4 regions of the Streptomyces sp. NPDC045899 genome follow, and region 3 is predicted to be linked to each of the others. Evidence: riboswitches for the same ligand, from Rfam matches in the RefSeq annotation. Region 3 holds a riboswitch; each other region holds the start of a gene.
The links. A riboswitch is a leader RNA that binds a small molecule or an ion and turns the genes downstream of it on or off. The one in region 3 is predicted to bind cyclic di-AMP.
Positions count from the first base shown of each region.

Region 1 (3,706 bases), on a different contig from region 3:
GCACCGCCGTCGCGGCCGGATTCGGGCTGCTGCGGCTGTCGGGCGCGCCCTCGCTCGGCTGGCTGGACGTGAAGACCTCCGCTGGCGTCGAGGTGCCCGCCATCGAGACCGCGGTCGACGAGGAGCTGGCCCGCTTCGCCGAGGAGGGGCCGACCCCGCAGGAGATGGAGCGCGCCCAGGCACAGATCGAGCGCGAGTGGCTGGACCGGCTGGCCACCGTGGGCGGCCGGGCCGACGAGCTGTGCCGCTTCGCCGTGCTCCACGGCGATCCGCAGCTGGCGCTGACCGCCGTGGAACGGGTGCTCGACATCACCCCCGAGGAGGTGCGGGCCGTGGCCGCCGCGCGGCTGCGCCCGGACAACCGGGCCGTGCTGGTCTACGAGCCCGTCGAGGGCGCCGAGTCCGCCGATGACGCCGACGACACCGACGCAGAAGGGGAGGCGGCCCAGTGAGCGACGCCGTCACCGCGACCATGACCTTCCACCCGCAGCCCAGCGGAGGTGCCCCCAGGCCGTGGGCCTTCCCGGCGCCCGAGCGCGGTGAACTCCCCAACGGGCTCACGGTGCTGCGCTGCCACCGCCCCGGCCAGCAGGTGGTGGCCGTCGAGATCAACCTGGACGCCCCGCTGGACGCCGAGCCCGTCGGCCTCGACGGCGTGGCCACCATCATGGCGCGCGCCCTGTCGGAGGGCACCGACAAGCACGACGCCGAGGAGTTCGCCGCCGAGCTCGAGCGCTGCGGCGCCACCCTGGACGCCCACGCCGACCACCCGGGTGTACGGGTCGCCCTGGAGGTCCCGGTCTCCCGGCTGCCCAAGGCGCTGGGGCTGCTCGCCGACGCGCTGCGCGCCCCCGCCTTCCCCGACGGCGAGGTCGAGCGGCTGGTGCGCAACCGGCTGGACGAGATCCCGCACGAGCTGGCCAATCCGGCCCGCCGCGCCTCCATGGCCCTGGCCAAGGAGCTGTTCCCGGCCGAGTCGCGGATGTCCCGGCCCCGCCAGGGCACCGAGAAGACGGTCGAGGGCATCGACGCGGCGGCCGTGCGGGCCTTCTACGAGGCCCATATCCGTCCGTCCACCGCGACCGCCGTCGTGGTCGGCGACCTCACCGGGGTCGACCTCGACAAGGCACTCGCCGACACCCTCGGCGCCTGGACCGGCGGCGCGGCCGTGCCCCGCCCGGTCCCGCCGATCGTGGCCGACGACACCGGCCGGGTGGTGATCGTCGACCGGCCCGGCGCGGTCCAGACCCAGCTCCTGATCGGCCGGATCGGGGCCGACCGCCACGACCGCGTCTGGCCCGCCCAGGTGCTCGGTACCTACTGCCTGGGCGGCACCCTCACCTCCCGGCTCGACCGCGTGCTGCGAGAGGAGAAGGGCTACACCTACGGTGTGCGCTCCTTCTGCCAGGTGCTGCGGTCCACGGCCCCCTCGCCGTCCGGCGGCTCCGCGGGCGCCGCGATGCTGGCGATCAGCGGCTCGGTGGCCACCGAGGTCACCGGCCCCGCGCTGGAGGACCTCTGGAAGGTGCTGCGCACCGTGAAGGAGGAGGGGCTGACGGACACCGAGCGCGATGTCGCCGTGCAGAACCTGGTGGGCGTCGCCCCGTTGAAGTACGAGACCGCGGCCGCTGTCGCGGGCACCCTGGCCGACCAGGTCGAGCAGCACCTTCCGGACGACTTCCAGGCGCAGGTGTACGCCCGGCTCGCCGAGGCCGGGACGGTGGAGGCCACCGCCGCGGTGGTGAGCGCCTTCCCGGCGGACCGGCTGGTCACCGTGCTGGTCGGGGACGCCTCGCAGATCGCGGAGCCGGTCCGGCAGCTGGGCATCGGCGAGGTGACCGTCGTCTCGGGCTGACCCGGCGCGACCTCCGGCCGTCCGACGGGCCGTCAGCGGAAGGACCCTGGCATCGTGTGCGATGTCAGGGTCCTTCCGAATGCCCGTTTTATAGGGAGGTTGGGTGTTTGGTTTGTGGGGAGAGCAACAAAAATCAGGATCTGTTTGGTGATCCAAAGACGCCCCGTTTAGCGTCGGTCCGGCTGTTCGCCATCACCACGCCGCGCCCGCGGCACGGGCAGCCATCGCCGAGTCCCCGTACGGCGCGAGCCAGGGGAGCCGGGGACCCAATGTCCCCAGGGGTGAATCGGACGCCTTGTCCTGAAGGACGAGGGGGCCGTAGGAGACCTTCCTGCTCCGAACCCGTCAGCTAACCCGGTAGGCGAGAAGGAAGGAAAGGAGTGCGCCACAGCATGGCGTTCACCCGTGCCACCGGGAAACACCGCCGTCCCCGACGGTCCGTCCGCACCGGCGCGAACATCGCGGGAGTCACCACCGTCGCCTCCGGTGTGGTCGCCGGTATCGCCGGTCCCGCCCTCGCCGCCGAGCAGGCTCCCGCTCCCGCGCAGACGGGGCTGCAGCAGGCGATCGTGATCGACGAGGGTCTGGCCGACCAGATCCAGGCCCAGGCGCAGTCCCAGGAGACCGCCGCCGCGGAGGCCGCGGCCAAGGCACGGGCCGAGACCATCGCCCGCCAGGAGGCGGCCAGGAAGGCCGAGGCGGCCGCGAAGAAGGCCAAGGCGGAGCGGGAGGCCAAGGAGCGCGCCGCGCGCGAGGCCGAGCGCAAGCGCCTCAACACCTTCGTCTCGCCGGTCTCCGGCTCCTACGTCTCCACCGCCTACCAGGCGTCCAGCGGTCTGTGGTCCTCCGGCAGCCACACCGGTATCGACTTCCACGCCGCCTCGGGCACCTCGGTGCACGCCGTCGGTTCCGGCGAGGTCGTCGAGGCGGGTTGGGGCGGCTCCTACGGCAACAACATCGTCATCAAGATGAAGGACGGCACGTACACCCAGTACGGCCACCTGTCCTCGCTCAACGTCTCGGTCGGCCAGCAGGTCACCCCGGGGCAGCAGATCGGCCTGTCGGGCGCCACCGGCAACGTCACCGGCCCGCATCTGCACTTCGAGGCGCGCACCGGCGCCGACTACGGTTCGGACATCGACCCCGTGGCGTACCTGCGCTCGCACGGCGTCAACCTCTGACCCACCGCACGGCGCCCCGGGCGCCGCGCACACCAGCCCGTGGCCGAAGGCCCCGTCCGCCGAGCGGACGGGGCCTTCGCCGTGGGGCGCCCCGGCTGACCAAAAATATCCATGAATTCAGGCTCGCCATCGGAAATTCCCTCGTTTTGGAATAGGGTTGTCGAACACCCGTCAGCCGGGTGCGTTTCGCTGGGATTAAGGCGGAGGTTCGACAGTGCGGGACCGGAAATGAACGGGGATACCACCGCGATCCCGAGTGGTCGGCGGATTTCGGCGCACGCGGTGTGCAGGGCCATTCGCGAGGACATCGTCTCCGGTGTCCATCCGCCCGGCAGCAGGCTCACCGAGGAACTGCTCGCGCGCCGCTACGGCGTCTCGCGGGTGCCCGTCCGGGAAGCCCTGCGCACCCTGGAGTCCGAGGGGTTCGTGACCACCCGGCGCCATGCGGGGGCTTGTGTCGCACAGCCGTCCGAGCGGGAGGCCGCCGATCTTCTCGACATCCGCGGGCTGCTGGAGCCGCTGGGCGCCGCCCGTGCCGCGCAGCGCCGCACCGAGGCGCATCTGAAGGTGCTGCGCGGTCTGGTCCGGCTCGGCCAGGAGCGGGCCCGCCGCGGCAGCCTGGGTGAACTCGCCCCGCTGGGCGACTGGTTCCATGAGACGCTGGCCCAGG
Region 1 covers NZ_JBWKKP010000003.1:103,038-106,743, forward strand. The annotation lists gene AC07FT_RS05170 (M16 family metallopeptidase) at 1-452, shown strand, start outside; gene AC07FT_RS05175 (M16 family metallopeptidase) at 473-1,855, shown strand; cyclic di-AMP (ydaO/yuaA leader) riboswitch at 2,071-2,233, shown strand; gene AC07FT_RS05180 (M23 family metallopeptidase) at 2,248-3,036, shown strand; gene AC07FT_RS05185 (GntR family transcriptional regulator) at 3,265-3,706, shown strand, end outside.
Region 1: another riboswitch for cyclic di-AMP. It lies ahead of AC07FT_RS05180 (M23 family metallopeptidase); the one in region 3 lies ahead of AC07FT_RS10325 (transglycosylase family protein).

Region 2 (3,706 bases), on a different contig from region 3:
TCCGGGATCTCCTCCAGGAACCGGGACGGAGGGTTGTACGCGGGCTGTCCCCAGGCGCTGCGCATCGTGGAGCGGGTCAGGTACAGCCGCTCACGGGCACGGGTGATCCCCACGTACGCGAGCCGCCGCTCCTCCTCCAGCTCCTTGGTCTGGCCGAGCGCCCGCATATGCGGGAAGACGCCGTCCTCCAGACCGCTGAGAAAGACGACCGGGAACTCCAGCCCCTTGGCCGTGTGCAGCGTCATCAGGGTGATCACCCCGGTGCCGTCCGGGTCCTCGTCCGGGATCTGGTCGGAGTCGGCCACCAGCGCGACCTGCTCCAAGAAGTCCGCGAGGGTACCGGGGTTCTCCTCGCCCCGGTCCTGCTCGAACTCCAGGGCCACGGCCGCGAGCTCCTGGAGGTTCTCGATACGGGTCTCGTCCTGCGGGTCCGTGGACGCCTGGAGCTCGGCGAGATAGCCGGTGCGCTCCAGCACCGCCTCCAGCACCGTGGCCGGGCCCGCGCCCGACTCCACGATGGTGCGCAGCTCCTCCATCAGCGTGTTGAACCGCTTGACCGCGTTGGCCGAGCGGGCCGCCATGCCGTACGCCTCGGCGACCCGGACCAGCGCCTGCGGGAAGGTGATCTTCTCGCGGAGCGACAGGGCGTCGATCATCGCCTCGGCGCGCTCGCCGATACCGCGCTTGGGCACATTGAGGATGCGGCGCAGCGGGACGCTGTCCTCGGGGTTGGCCAGCACCCGCAGATAGGCCAGGACGTCCCGGACCTCCTTGCGCTCGTAGAAGCGCACACCGCCGACGACCTTGTACGGCAGCCCGACCCGGATGAAGACTTCCTCGAAGACACGGGACTGGGCGTTGGTGCGGTAGAAGACGGCGACGTCACCGGCCTTGGCGTCGCCCGCGTCGGTCAGCCGGTCGATCTCGTCGGCGACGAACTGGGCCTCGTCGTGCTCGGTGTCGGCGACGTAACCGGTGATGGTGGCTCCGGCACCGGCTTCGGTCCACAGGTTCTTCGGACGGCGGTTCTCATTGCGCTCGATGACCGCGTTGGCCGCGCTGAGGATGGTCTGCGTGGAGCGGTAGTTCTGCTCCAGCAGGATGGTCCGCGCCTGCGGGTAGTCCTCCTCGAACTGGAGGATGTTGCGGATGGTGGCGCCGCGGAAGGCGTAGATGGACTGGTCGGCGTCGCCCACCACGCACAGCTCACCCGCGGTGGTCTCCTCGGTGTCCGTGCCGACCAGCTCGCGCACCAGGGTGTACTGCGCGTGGTTGGTGTCCTGGTACTCGTCGACCAGCACATGGCGGAACCGGCGGCGGTAGTGGTCGGCCACGTCCGGGAACGCCTGGAGCAGATTGACCGTGGTCATGATGATGTCGTCGAAGTCCAGCGCGTTGGCCTCGCGCAGCCTCGACTGGTACATCGCGTACGCCTCGGCGAGGGTCTTCTCAAAACCGTCCGTCGCCTGACCGGCGAAGGTCTCCTCGTCGATCAGCTCGTTCTTCAGGTTGGAGATCTTGGCGCTGAAGGACTTGGGCGGGTACCGCTTGGGGTCCAGGTCGAGATCGCGGCAGACCAGCGCCATCAGCCGCTTGGAGTCGGCCGCGTCGTAGATCGAGAACGATGAGGTGAAGCCCAGCTTCTTGGACTCGCGGCGCAGGATGCGCACGCACGCGCTGTGGAACGTGGAGACCCACATGGCGTTCGCCCGCGGGCCGACCAGCTCCTCCACCCGCTCCTTCATCTCACCCGCGGCCTTGTTGGTGAAGGTGATGGCGAGGATCTGGCCGGGGTGCGCTCCGCGCGCACCGAGCAGGTACGCGATGCGGTGGGTGAGTACCCGGGTCTTGCCGGAACCGGCTCCGGCGACGATCAGCAGCGGACCACCGGTGTGCTCCACCGCCGCCCGCTGCTGTTCGTTCAGCCCCTCGAGCAGGGCGGCCGGGTCCACGGCGGGCCGGGCCGCGCCGTCCCGGTAGTACGCCTCCCGGGACGTGCTCGGCACCGGCGCGTCGAACGCGCCGCTGAACAGGTGGTGCGGTACGTCCTCGGCGCCGCCGGGGCCGTGGTGCCCGGGACCCTCGTGGTCCCCGTGGTCCTCGGGCGGCGGGGGCTCCTCGCCCGAGGGCCCGAGGTCCGCCAGGAAGCTGTCGTCAAAGAGGCTGCTCATCGCTGACCGAGTCTAGGCCGCCCCACTGACACCCCGAGTACGAACATCACGAAACGGTTTCGGGCAAAAGGAACACCAGCCTTCACAGGGACCCCACGAGTTGGCTACCGTCCTGCGTCAGGCAGTCCGGACCATCGTCGGCGACCAGCGTCGGCACGGACCGCCTCCGCCGAGTCCGGTCCTGCCGCGAGGCAGCCGGAGCCGGGGACCCACACGTTCCACCGGGGTGAATCGGCCCGGCGACGGCACCTCGTGTGCCGCCCGGACGGGCCGTAGGGCAGCCTTCCGTCCGCCCGAACCCGACAGCTAACCCGGTAGGCGGTCCACGGAAGGAGTCGCCTCCCTTGGCGTCGCACCGCAAACCGCGGACCCGAATACCGGCCACGCTCACCGGCCAGAGCCGGCGCACCGCGGTCGGGGTCACCACGGCCGCCCTGGCCTCGGTCACCCTGCTCTCCCAGACGGCCAACGCCGCGCCCGGTGATCCCAAGCCCGCCACCCAGTCGATCGAAGCGGTCAAGAAGAAGGTCGACACCCTGTACCACCAGGCGGAGAGCGCCACCCAGGGCTACAACGCCGCCAAGGAGCGCACCGAGACCCAGCGCGCCAAGGTCGACAAGCTGCTGGACACCGTCGCCAAGCGCACCGAGAAGCTCAACGAGGCCCGCCGCACCCTCGGCTCCTACGCCGCCGCCCAGTACCGCAGCGGCGGTATGGCCAGCAGCACCGCCGCCATGCTCTTCTCCTCCGACCCGAAGGACGTCTTCGACCAGTCGCACCTGATGGACCGGCTCACCGGCCACCAGCGGCACGCCGTCCAGCAGTTCCAGGAGCAGCAGAAGAAGGCGGCCAAGGAGCGCGCCACTGCCACCAGCAGTCTCGCCTCGCTGACCTCCTCGCAGAAGACGCTCAAGGAGAAGAAGAAGTCCGTCCAGAGCAAGCTCTCCGAGGCCCGGCGGCTGCTGTCGAACCTGACCGCCAAGGAGAAGGCGCGGCTCGCGGCGATCGAGCGGAAGAAGCAGGAGGAGGCCAAGCGCAAGGCCGCCGAGCTGGCCGAGAAGCAGCGCAAGGCGGAGGCCGAGCGTCAGCGGCGAGAGGGGAACGACGGCTCCGGCTCGTCCACGCCGTCCACTCCCTCCAGCCCCGCGCCCTCGGACAGCACCAAGGCGGCGAAGGCCATCGCCTTCGCGCAGGCGCAGATCGGCAAGCCGTACGTGTGGGGCGCCACCGGCCCCAACTCCTTCGACTGCTCGGGGCTGACCCAGGCCGCCTGGAAGTCCGCCGGGGTGTCCCTGCCGCGCACCACCTGGGACCAGGTGAAGGTGGGCACGCGGGTGTCCACGTCCGAGCTCAAGCCGGGTGACCTGGTCTTCTTCTATGACGACATCAGCCATGTCGGGCTGTACATCGGCGACGGGATGATGATCCACGCGCCGAAGCCGGGTGACTCGGTGAAGAAGGCGCCGATCACCGAGATGCCGGTCTATGGCAGCGTCCGCCCCGCCTGACCCGGCGAAGCCGGATCAGGCGGCGCG
Region 2 covers NZ_JBWKKP010000021.1:134,587-138,292, forward strand. The annotation lists gene pcrA (DNA helicase PcrA) at 1-2,171, opposite strand, end outside; cyclic di-AMP (ydaO/yuaA leader) riboswitch at 2,329-2,507, shown strand; gene AC07FT_RS27300 (C40 family peptidase) at 2,516-3,679, shown strand.
Region 2: another riboswitch for cyclic di-AMP. It lies ahead of AC07FT_RS27300 (C40 family peptidase); the one in region 3 lies ahead of AC07FT_RS10325 (transglycosylase family protein).

Region 3 (3,706 bases):
ACGCCGAGGTGGTGGAGCTGCTGTCCGGGTCGACCGGAGAGACCGGGGAGGCGCATCCTGGAAGGTAAGGCAGGAGGTGATCGTGATGGAGACGATCGTGGGATGCGACATACAGATGGAATTCCGTGAGGTCGGCCCCCTGACCGAAGCGGTGGTCAGGCTGAGAATGCACGACGGCACCGAGATGCTGGCCCAGGGCCGCGCCAACCGCAACCCCGACGACCCGGCACAGCCGCGGGTCGGCGAGGAGATCGCGGCGGCGCGGGCGCTGAGCAACCTCGCCCACCGGCTGATCGGCAAGGCGGGTGGCGACATCGAGGAAGTCACACACACCAAGGCGCATCTGACGATGTAGCCGGTCGCGGCGGCAGGCGTCGCGACCGATGAGGACCGCGGGGAAGCGGGGCCGTCCGCCGCGGCATGAGGGTGCTGCGCCGGACGTGCTGGGCTGCCCGGACGGCAGTGCCGTCCGGGCAGCCCACCGGCGTCTTCTCCCGGGGCCCACCGGCGCCGGGAGCGCTCGGATCCCGGTCGGATCCCGGTCGGATCCCGGTCGGATCCCGCTCGGACCTCGTTCAGACGGAGACGCCCTTGGAGCGCAGATAGCTCAGCGGATTGACGTCCGAGCCGTAGTCGGGACCGGTGCGCACCTCGAAGTGCAGATGCGGGCCGGTGCTGTTGCCGGTCGAACCGGAGCTGCCGATCTGCTGGCCGCCCTTGACCGACTGGCCGACCTGCACGGAGAGCGCCGACATGTGCGCGTACTGGCTGTACATGCCGTCGGAGTGGCGCAGCACGACCTGGTAGCCGTACGACCCGCCCCAGCCCGCCGCGACCACCTCGGCCGGGCCCACCGCCCGCACCTGGGTGCCCGTGGGCACGGGGAAGTCGGCACCGGTGTGGTGACCGCTGGACCAGCTGCTGCCGGACACCCCGTAGGCGGTGCCCACCTGGGTGCTGGCGACCGGGGTGGTGAAGGAGGAGGAAGAGCGGGCGGTGGAGTCCTGCCGCCCCTGGGCGGAGCCGGAGCCGCTCGCCTTCCCGGCGTCGGTGCTCGGCTTGGGTTTGGGCGTGGCCCGCGGGGCCTGCTTCTGTCCGCCCTCGGTGTCGAGGGAGAGCCGCTGACCGGGGAGGATCAGATTGGGGTCGTCGCCGATGGTCCGGCGGTTGGCGTCGTAGAGCGCCTCCCATCCGCCGTCGACGTGCTCGGCACCGGCGATCCGGGAGAGGGTGTCACCCCCGGCGACGGTGTAGGAGCCGGACTGGGGGACGGCCTTGGTGGTGGCCTTGGGCGCGGCCTTCGGGGCCGCCTTGGGCGTGGCCTTGGGAGTGGCCTTCGGCGTCTCCTTCGGGGTCTGCGCGGTGGAGCCGCCGGAGCCGGTCGAGACGTCCGGGGCGGGACCGCCGCGGGTCAGCCCGGCCTTCACCGAGCACACGGGCCAGGCGGTGGGGCCCTGGCCGGCGAGCACCTTCTCGGCCACGGTGATCTGCTCGCCCTTGGTGGCCAGGTCGGCGCGGGGCGCGTAGGAGCCGCCGCCGTACCCCTCCCAGGTGCTCTGGGAGAACTGGAGGCCACCGTAGTAGCCGTTGCCGGTGTTGATGCTCCAGTTGTTGCCGGACTCGCACTCCGCCACCTTGTCCCAGGTGTCCACGGAGGCGGCGTTCGCCTGGCCGACGCCGATGAGCGGCAGGGCCACTCCGGCACCGCCCGCGGTGAACGCGAGTTGGGCGCGGGAGACGCGACGAGGCTTAGGCCGGCGGTGACGTCCGCGTGCAGCCATTGAGCTCTTCCTCTCCTACGCCTGCGAGGTGAGCTGTCGGGTTCGGGCTGGAGTTGCCCGGCCGCAGGCGCACGGGGCCATGGCCTCGTGGTGCGTCTTCACCCCAAGCCGTGCCGCGCGGTCCACGCGGTACGGCACCTACCTGGTTCCCCCGCTCCTGCCGTGACAGGTCGTCGTTTCACCCCTCAGCCGACGGCAGGACTCGGCGCTCCGGCGAAGGAGGCCGCCGCATGGAATGCGACGAGAGCCGCACAGTAAACACATCGTTTTGGTCACGACAAGGTCTCGGGTTCTCGATCAAGGCGCCGGCTCCCCGGCCTCTCGTCCGGTGTCACTCTGTGCGCCGGGTCTCCTCCGGAGAGCGAGTGCGAAAACTGCCGAATGTCCGTCAGAAACGTTACGCCACAGTGGAATCCGTTGCCGTCTGTTGATCTCCGCCTGGAAATCGATCAGTTGGCGCCTTTCTTTGTGACCTGCGTCACTGCTTTCCGATTTTGGCCGATAACGGTGTGGTGCGTGATTTACGGATTTGCCAGGGAAATGCGGCTAATACGCCGGGTGACATAAGGGCGCCAAAGCGGGGAAGGGTGAGCCAAGGGGGATGGACAGGAAGCATTCGGGGCAGGCGCGCTCGCGGCCGCTGCCCCGGCCGACGGCTGACCTGGGGAGGTCGCTCATGGTGCAAGGACACGGCACGACGGGAGCACGGCACACGGCAATGGCCCGCTCCCGGCCGCTGGTCTTATCCGCGCTGCTCATCGGCGCGCTGGCCACGGCCACCGGCTGCGGCACCGATGAGGGGGAGGGGGCGTGGGAGCGTTCCGGCGGCTCCGGTGCCACTCACGCGGCGGAATCGGCCCGCGCCGTGGAATCGGCGGCGGCCCCGGCTCCACGGGACCGGCGCTCCACTCCGTCCGGCGACCGGTCCGCCGCGGGGCCCGCGTCGGCCTCCGCCTCCGCGTCCGCGTCGGCAGGCGGCTCCGGTGCCGCTCCCTCCGCGCGCCGCGTCTGCTCCACGGAACGGCTGAAGCTGAGTGTGGGCCGCAAGGACGTGGGTGCGGGCAATGTCTATCTGCCGCTGGTCCTCACCAACACCTCGACCTCGGCCTGCACCCTCACCGGTTTCCCGGGGGTGTCCCTGCTCGACGCCGACGGCGCGCTGATAGGCGAGCCCGCCGCCCGGCGGGGCGCTTCGCACTCCACCATCCCGCTGCCCCCGGGCGGCAGCGCCTCCGCGCTGCTGCACACCCTCAACGACGGCGTCGCCGACACCCCCTGCTGGAAGTCCGCCACGAGTATCCGGGTCTATCCGCCGGATTCCTTCCGCGCGATGAAGGTCGCGGCGCACTCCTTCCGCGTCTGCGGCGGGGTCTTCGATGTCGAAGCGGTGCGTTCCGGGGCGGGCGCCTGACATCTGTCAGCGGCATACCGGACCGCTGTCATCCCGGGTAGAAGTGTCCGAAAATCTTGACAAGCCAGGCGCCGACTGGCTGTGTTCACCCTTTCGCAATCAAAAGGGGTAGGTCACCATGAGGGGTGCCTCACGTGAGCCGGTGGTTAGCGTCCGGAGGGGGACGGTGTCATGGAGCGATTCGCGACCGGGGTCGAGACGGAGCTGCTGGACCTTTCGGGAGCGACCCTCGAGGACCTTGACCGGGGCGACGGATTCCCTTCGGTGACCCAGCGGTTGCTCGACGCCGTCCAATTTCCACCCACCCTGGTGACCGCCGCCACGTCCGGACAGAATTGCGTCAGCGAGGGAACGCCGGAATAGTGCCGCATCCCTCGCTTTGTGGAACAAGGTGGCCATGACGGCTGAACGTTCCTTTCATCGCCTTTCGGAGCGGTGTTTCACCGAGTTGGGCCGGGGTTCGGGCGGTGTGTCGTCGGTGGCCGAGCTGCGGTCCGGGCAGCGCAGCCGGACC
Region 3 covers NZ_JBWKKP010000005.1:310,380-314,085, forward strand. The annotation lists partial or broken gene AC07FT_RS10315 (phosphoribosyltransferase) at 1-47, shown strand, start outside; gene AC07FT_RS10320 (DUF1876 domain-containing protein) at 86-355, shown strand; gene AC07FT_RS10325 (transglycosylase family protein) at 576-1,781, opposite strand; cyclic di-AMP (ydaO/yuaA leader) riboswitch at 1,787-1,964, opposite strand; gene AC07FT_RS10330 (DUF4232 domain-containing protein) at 2,458-3,192, shown strand; gene AC07FT_RS10335 (HEXXH motif domain-containing protein) at 3,590-3,706, shown strand, end outside.

Region 4 (3,706 bases), on a different contig from region 3:
GACCGTGGGCCGGGTGGAGAGCCAGGCGAGGGCGACCGTGGCGGGTTCGGCTCCGTGGTGCGCGGCCACCTCGTCGAGGGCCGCGAGGACCTTCCGGCCGCGCTCGGTCTCCAGGTGTGCGGCCGCACGCGGGGAGCGCGCGCTGTCGACCGCGGTGCCGGGGCGGTACTTGCCGGTGAGGAAGCCCGCGGCGAGCGCGAAGTAGGGGACGGTCGCCAGACCGTGCCGGATCGCCACATCGGCCGGCGGGCCCTCGAAGGTGTCGCGTGAGACCAGGTTGTAGTGGGGCTGGAGGGCGGCGTAGCGCGCCAGGCCCTCCTGGGTGGTGAAGGTCAGGAAGGAGTCGAGCCGTTCGGCGCTGATGTTGGACGCGCCGAGCTCGCGCACCTTCCCCTCCTTGACCAGTGCGTCCAGGGTGGTGGCGATCTCCTCCACCGCCACCGACTCATCGTCGTAGTGGGTGTAGTAGAGATCGATGTAGTCGGTGCGCAGCCGCCGCAGGGAGTCCTCGATCCCGGCCCGTATGGTGGCCGGGGAGAGTCCTCGGCGCTCCGGGGAGCCGCCGACCTTGGTGGCGAGGACGATGTCGGAGCGGTTGCCGCGGGAGGCGAACCAGTTGCCGAGGACGGTCTCGGACTCGCCGCCCTGGTTGCCGGGCACCCACGCCGAGTAGACGTCGGCCGTGTCGATGAAGTTGCCGCCGGCGGCGGCGTAGGCGTCGAGCACCCGGAAGGACTCGGTCTCGTCCGCGGTCCAGCCGAAGACGTTCCCGCCGAGGGAGAGCGGGGAGACGGAGAGATCGCCGATCTTCTGCTTGTTGTCAGCCATGCGTTACTCCAACGCACCGGTGAGTGACCTTGTTCCGGGGCGGGCGGCCGCCCCCGCACGCACACTTCCGGACGCGAACCGACGGCCCTGGCGTCAAGGGGGGAGAGAGCGCCAGGGCCGCCGGAGTATGCGGATATCAGGAGTGCGTGGATATCAGGAGTGCGTGGGCATCAGGGGTGCGTGCGCATCAGGGGTTCTGTCCGTGCTCGCGCAGCCACGGCATCGGGTCGATCGGGGAGCCGCCCCCGGGTCGCACCTCGAGGTGGAGGTGGGGACCGGTCACATTGCCGGTGGCGCCGACGCGGCCGATCACATCGCCGGTGGTCACCTTGCCCGAGGTGACGACCATGGACGACAGGTGGCAGTACCAGACCTCGGTGCCGTCATCCAGCTTGAGCACGATGCGGTAGCCGTACGAACCGGCCCAGCCGGCCTGGGTGATGGTGCCGCCGTGGACCGCCTTGACGGGCGTACCGGTCGGGGCGGCGAAGTCCTGTCCGGTGTGGTCGGCGGACCACATGTCGCCGGCCTGGCCGAAGCCCGCGGTCAGGGTGTACGAGGCGACGGGGAGGGTGTACGCGGCGGCCAGCTTGGCGCGGCGCTCGGCCTCGGCCTTGCGCTCGGCGGCCTCCTTGGCCTTCCGCTCGGCTTCCTTCTTCTTGGCCGCGGCCTCCGCCTTGCGCTCGGCCACCTCGTCGGCGACCTCGTCCGCGGCCTTCTGGGCTGCGGCCTCGGCGGCGGCGGTGCGCTTCTCCTCGTCGGCGGAGTTCTGCTGGTTCTCGGCCTGCTGGAGGATGCGGGCGCGCAGCGCCTCACCGGCGTCGGTGGTGCCGCTCGCCTCGTCCTGGGTGGTCAGCCCGGCCTGGGAGAGGGGGGCCGCGTCGGTGGTCGCGGAGCCGTCGTCGTCGGAGATCAGCGAGCCGATACCGGGGATGTTCCCGGCGTCGGGGAGCCGGTCCTTGACCTCGTCGGCGACGTGGGCGAGGTCGGGCATGGAAATCGGGGCCGCCGGACGGTCCTTGGCGCTGGCCATCCCGCCCGCGCCGACCGCGGCGATGACACCGACGCCGAGCACGGCGCCGCTGCGCGCCATCGTGCCGCCCCGCTGCTTCACCACGCGGTGCCGACCGCGTACGGAGATGGACTCCTCCGTGGGGTTCCACTCTTCCCAGGTCTCGCTGTCGGGCCCCGGGCCCGCCGGGCCCTCTGCGCCGTTCACCGCGTACTCCCCCTGGTCGGCGGCGAAGCCCGCCTCCTCGGCGAAGCCCCCTTCAGTGGCGAATCCGCCACCGGACCTCACGCTTCCACTCGCGTCGAAACCGGGGCCATAGGCGGTGGCGGTGCCGGAACCGACGCCCGATGCGCGGTATGGAGCCTCGTCCAGGACAGACCTGTTGGACGCCACTGGGGCGCACTCCTTTCCTTCCCTCTCGCCTACCGGGTTAGCTGACGGGTTCGGAGCAGGAAGGTCTCCTACGGGTCAGGTTCGACCCGATTCACCCCAAGGTGGTGGTTCCCCGGTTCCCTTGGTGCTGTTGTGGTGCAGTGCTACTGCTGCCGCTGTGCGTTACGGGATTCGGCGACGGCGCACGGTGCCGCCCTTGCGACGGTTGTGACGACCGCGCTGCGTTATCGAACGTTAATAGAGAGCGCTATGTGATTCCAAGCTGTTCTGAGGAATCAGCACAGCTTTGGTCTGAACTTAGCCACCAATTCTGGACATACAGGGGCGAGTTACCCTCCAGGGAAAGGGTGTGCAAAACCCTGGAACCGCTGATCGTGCATCAATTGTTATGCGTAGGGAGCATGGTCAACTACGGTCCGTGGCCGGGGTCCTTCACGAGTCCCTCACCATTGCCGTGACCACCGCTACCGCGGCCGTCGGCGCCACCGCCGTTGCCGTTGCCGTTGCCGCGGTGGCGCAGTGCGAGCAGCGCCATGTCGTCCGACGTCCCGCCGCCGGTGTGCAGCTCGACATCGGCCACCAGCGCGTCCAGCAGCTCGCCCGGGCCGTCGAAGCGGCGACCGCGCAGCCGGTCCTCGGGGTCGTAGAACACGCCCTCCCGGTCGCGCGCCTCCGTCACCCCGTCCGTGAAGAGCAGCAGGGTCGCGCCCTCGGTGAAGCGCAGCTCCGTCACCCGGTCCGGCCAGCCGCCCAGTTCCCCCATCCCCAGCGGCAGCGCCGACGCCTCCGGGTCGACCCGGCGCACCGTGCAGCCGCCCCGGTCCGTCCGGCCGCCGTCGGCCCCCTCCAGCAGCAGCGGTGGCGGATGGCCGCGGTTGATCACCCGGAGGGTCGAGTCCCCGCGCGGGATCTCGGCCAGGACGGCCGTGGTGAACCCCTCGAACCCCTCGAGGTCCGCCCGCCGCGCGCCCTCGCGCTGCAACGCCCGCTCCAGCCGCCCCGCCAGCCCCTCCAGCGTCGTCTCCTGCTCCGCGGCCTCCCGGAAGGAACCGATGAGGATCGCGACCGTCTCGACGGCCTGGAGCCCCTTGCCGCGGACGTCGCCGACGACCAGCCGGACGCCGTGCGGGGTGTCCTGCACCGCGTACAGGTCACCGCCGATCGCGGCGTACCGCTCGGCCGCCACATAGCGCGCCGCGACGTCCAGCCCGGCCAGCCGGGCGGGCGGTACGGGCAGGACGGCCCGCTGGGCCGCCTCGGCCACGCCGCGCGCCGAGGCCAGCCGGCGGTCGCTGCGCCGCACCAGGCGGTTGATCAGGAGCGCCAGCAGGGTGACGGTGGCGACGGTGATGATCTCGGACAGGGCCTGGCTTGGGTCCTTCACACCGTGGAACTCGGCCAGTGTGACCGCCGCGGCGAGCGCGAGGACCGCCGTGAGGACGGTCTCCCACAGCCCGAAGAGCGGAGCGGCGA
Region 4 covers NZ_JBWKKP010000008.1:279,635-283,340, reverse strand. The annotation lists gene AC07FT_RS15165 (aldo/keto reductase) at 1-828, opposite strand, end outside; gene AC07FT_RS15160 (M23 family metallopeptidase) at 1,016-2,233, opposite strand; cyclic di-AMP (ydaO/yuaA leader) riboswitch at 2,245-2,381, opposite strand; gene AC07FT_RS15155 (PP2C family protein-serine/threonine phosphatase) at 2,643-3,706, opposite strand, start outside.
Region 4: another riboswitch for cyclic di-AMP. It lies ahead of AC07FT_RS15160 (M23 family metallopeptidase); the one in region 3 lies ahead of AC07FT_RS10325 (transglycosylase family protein).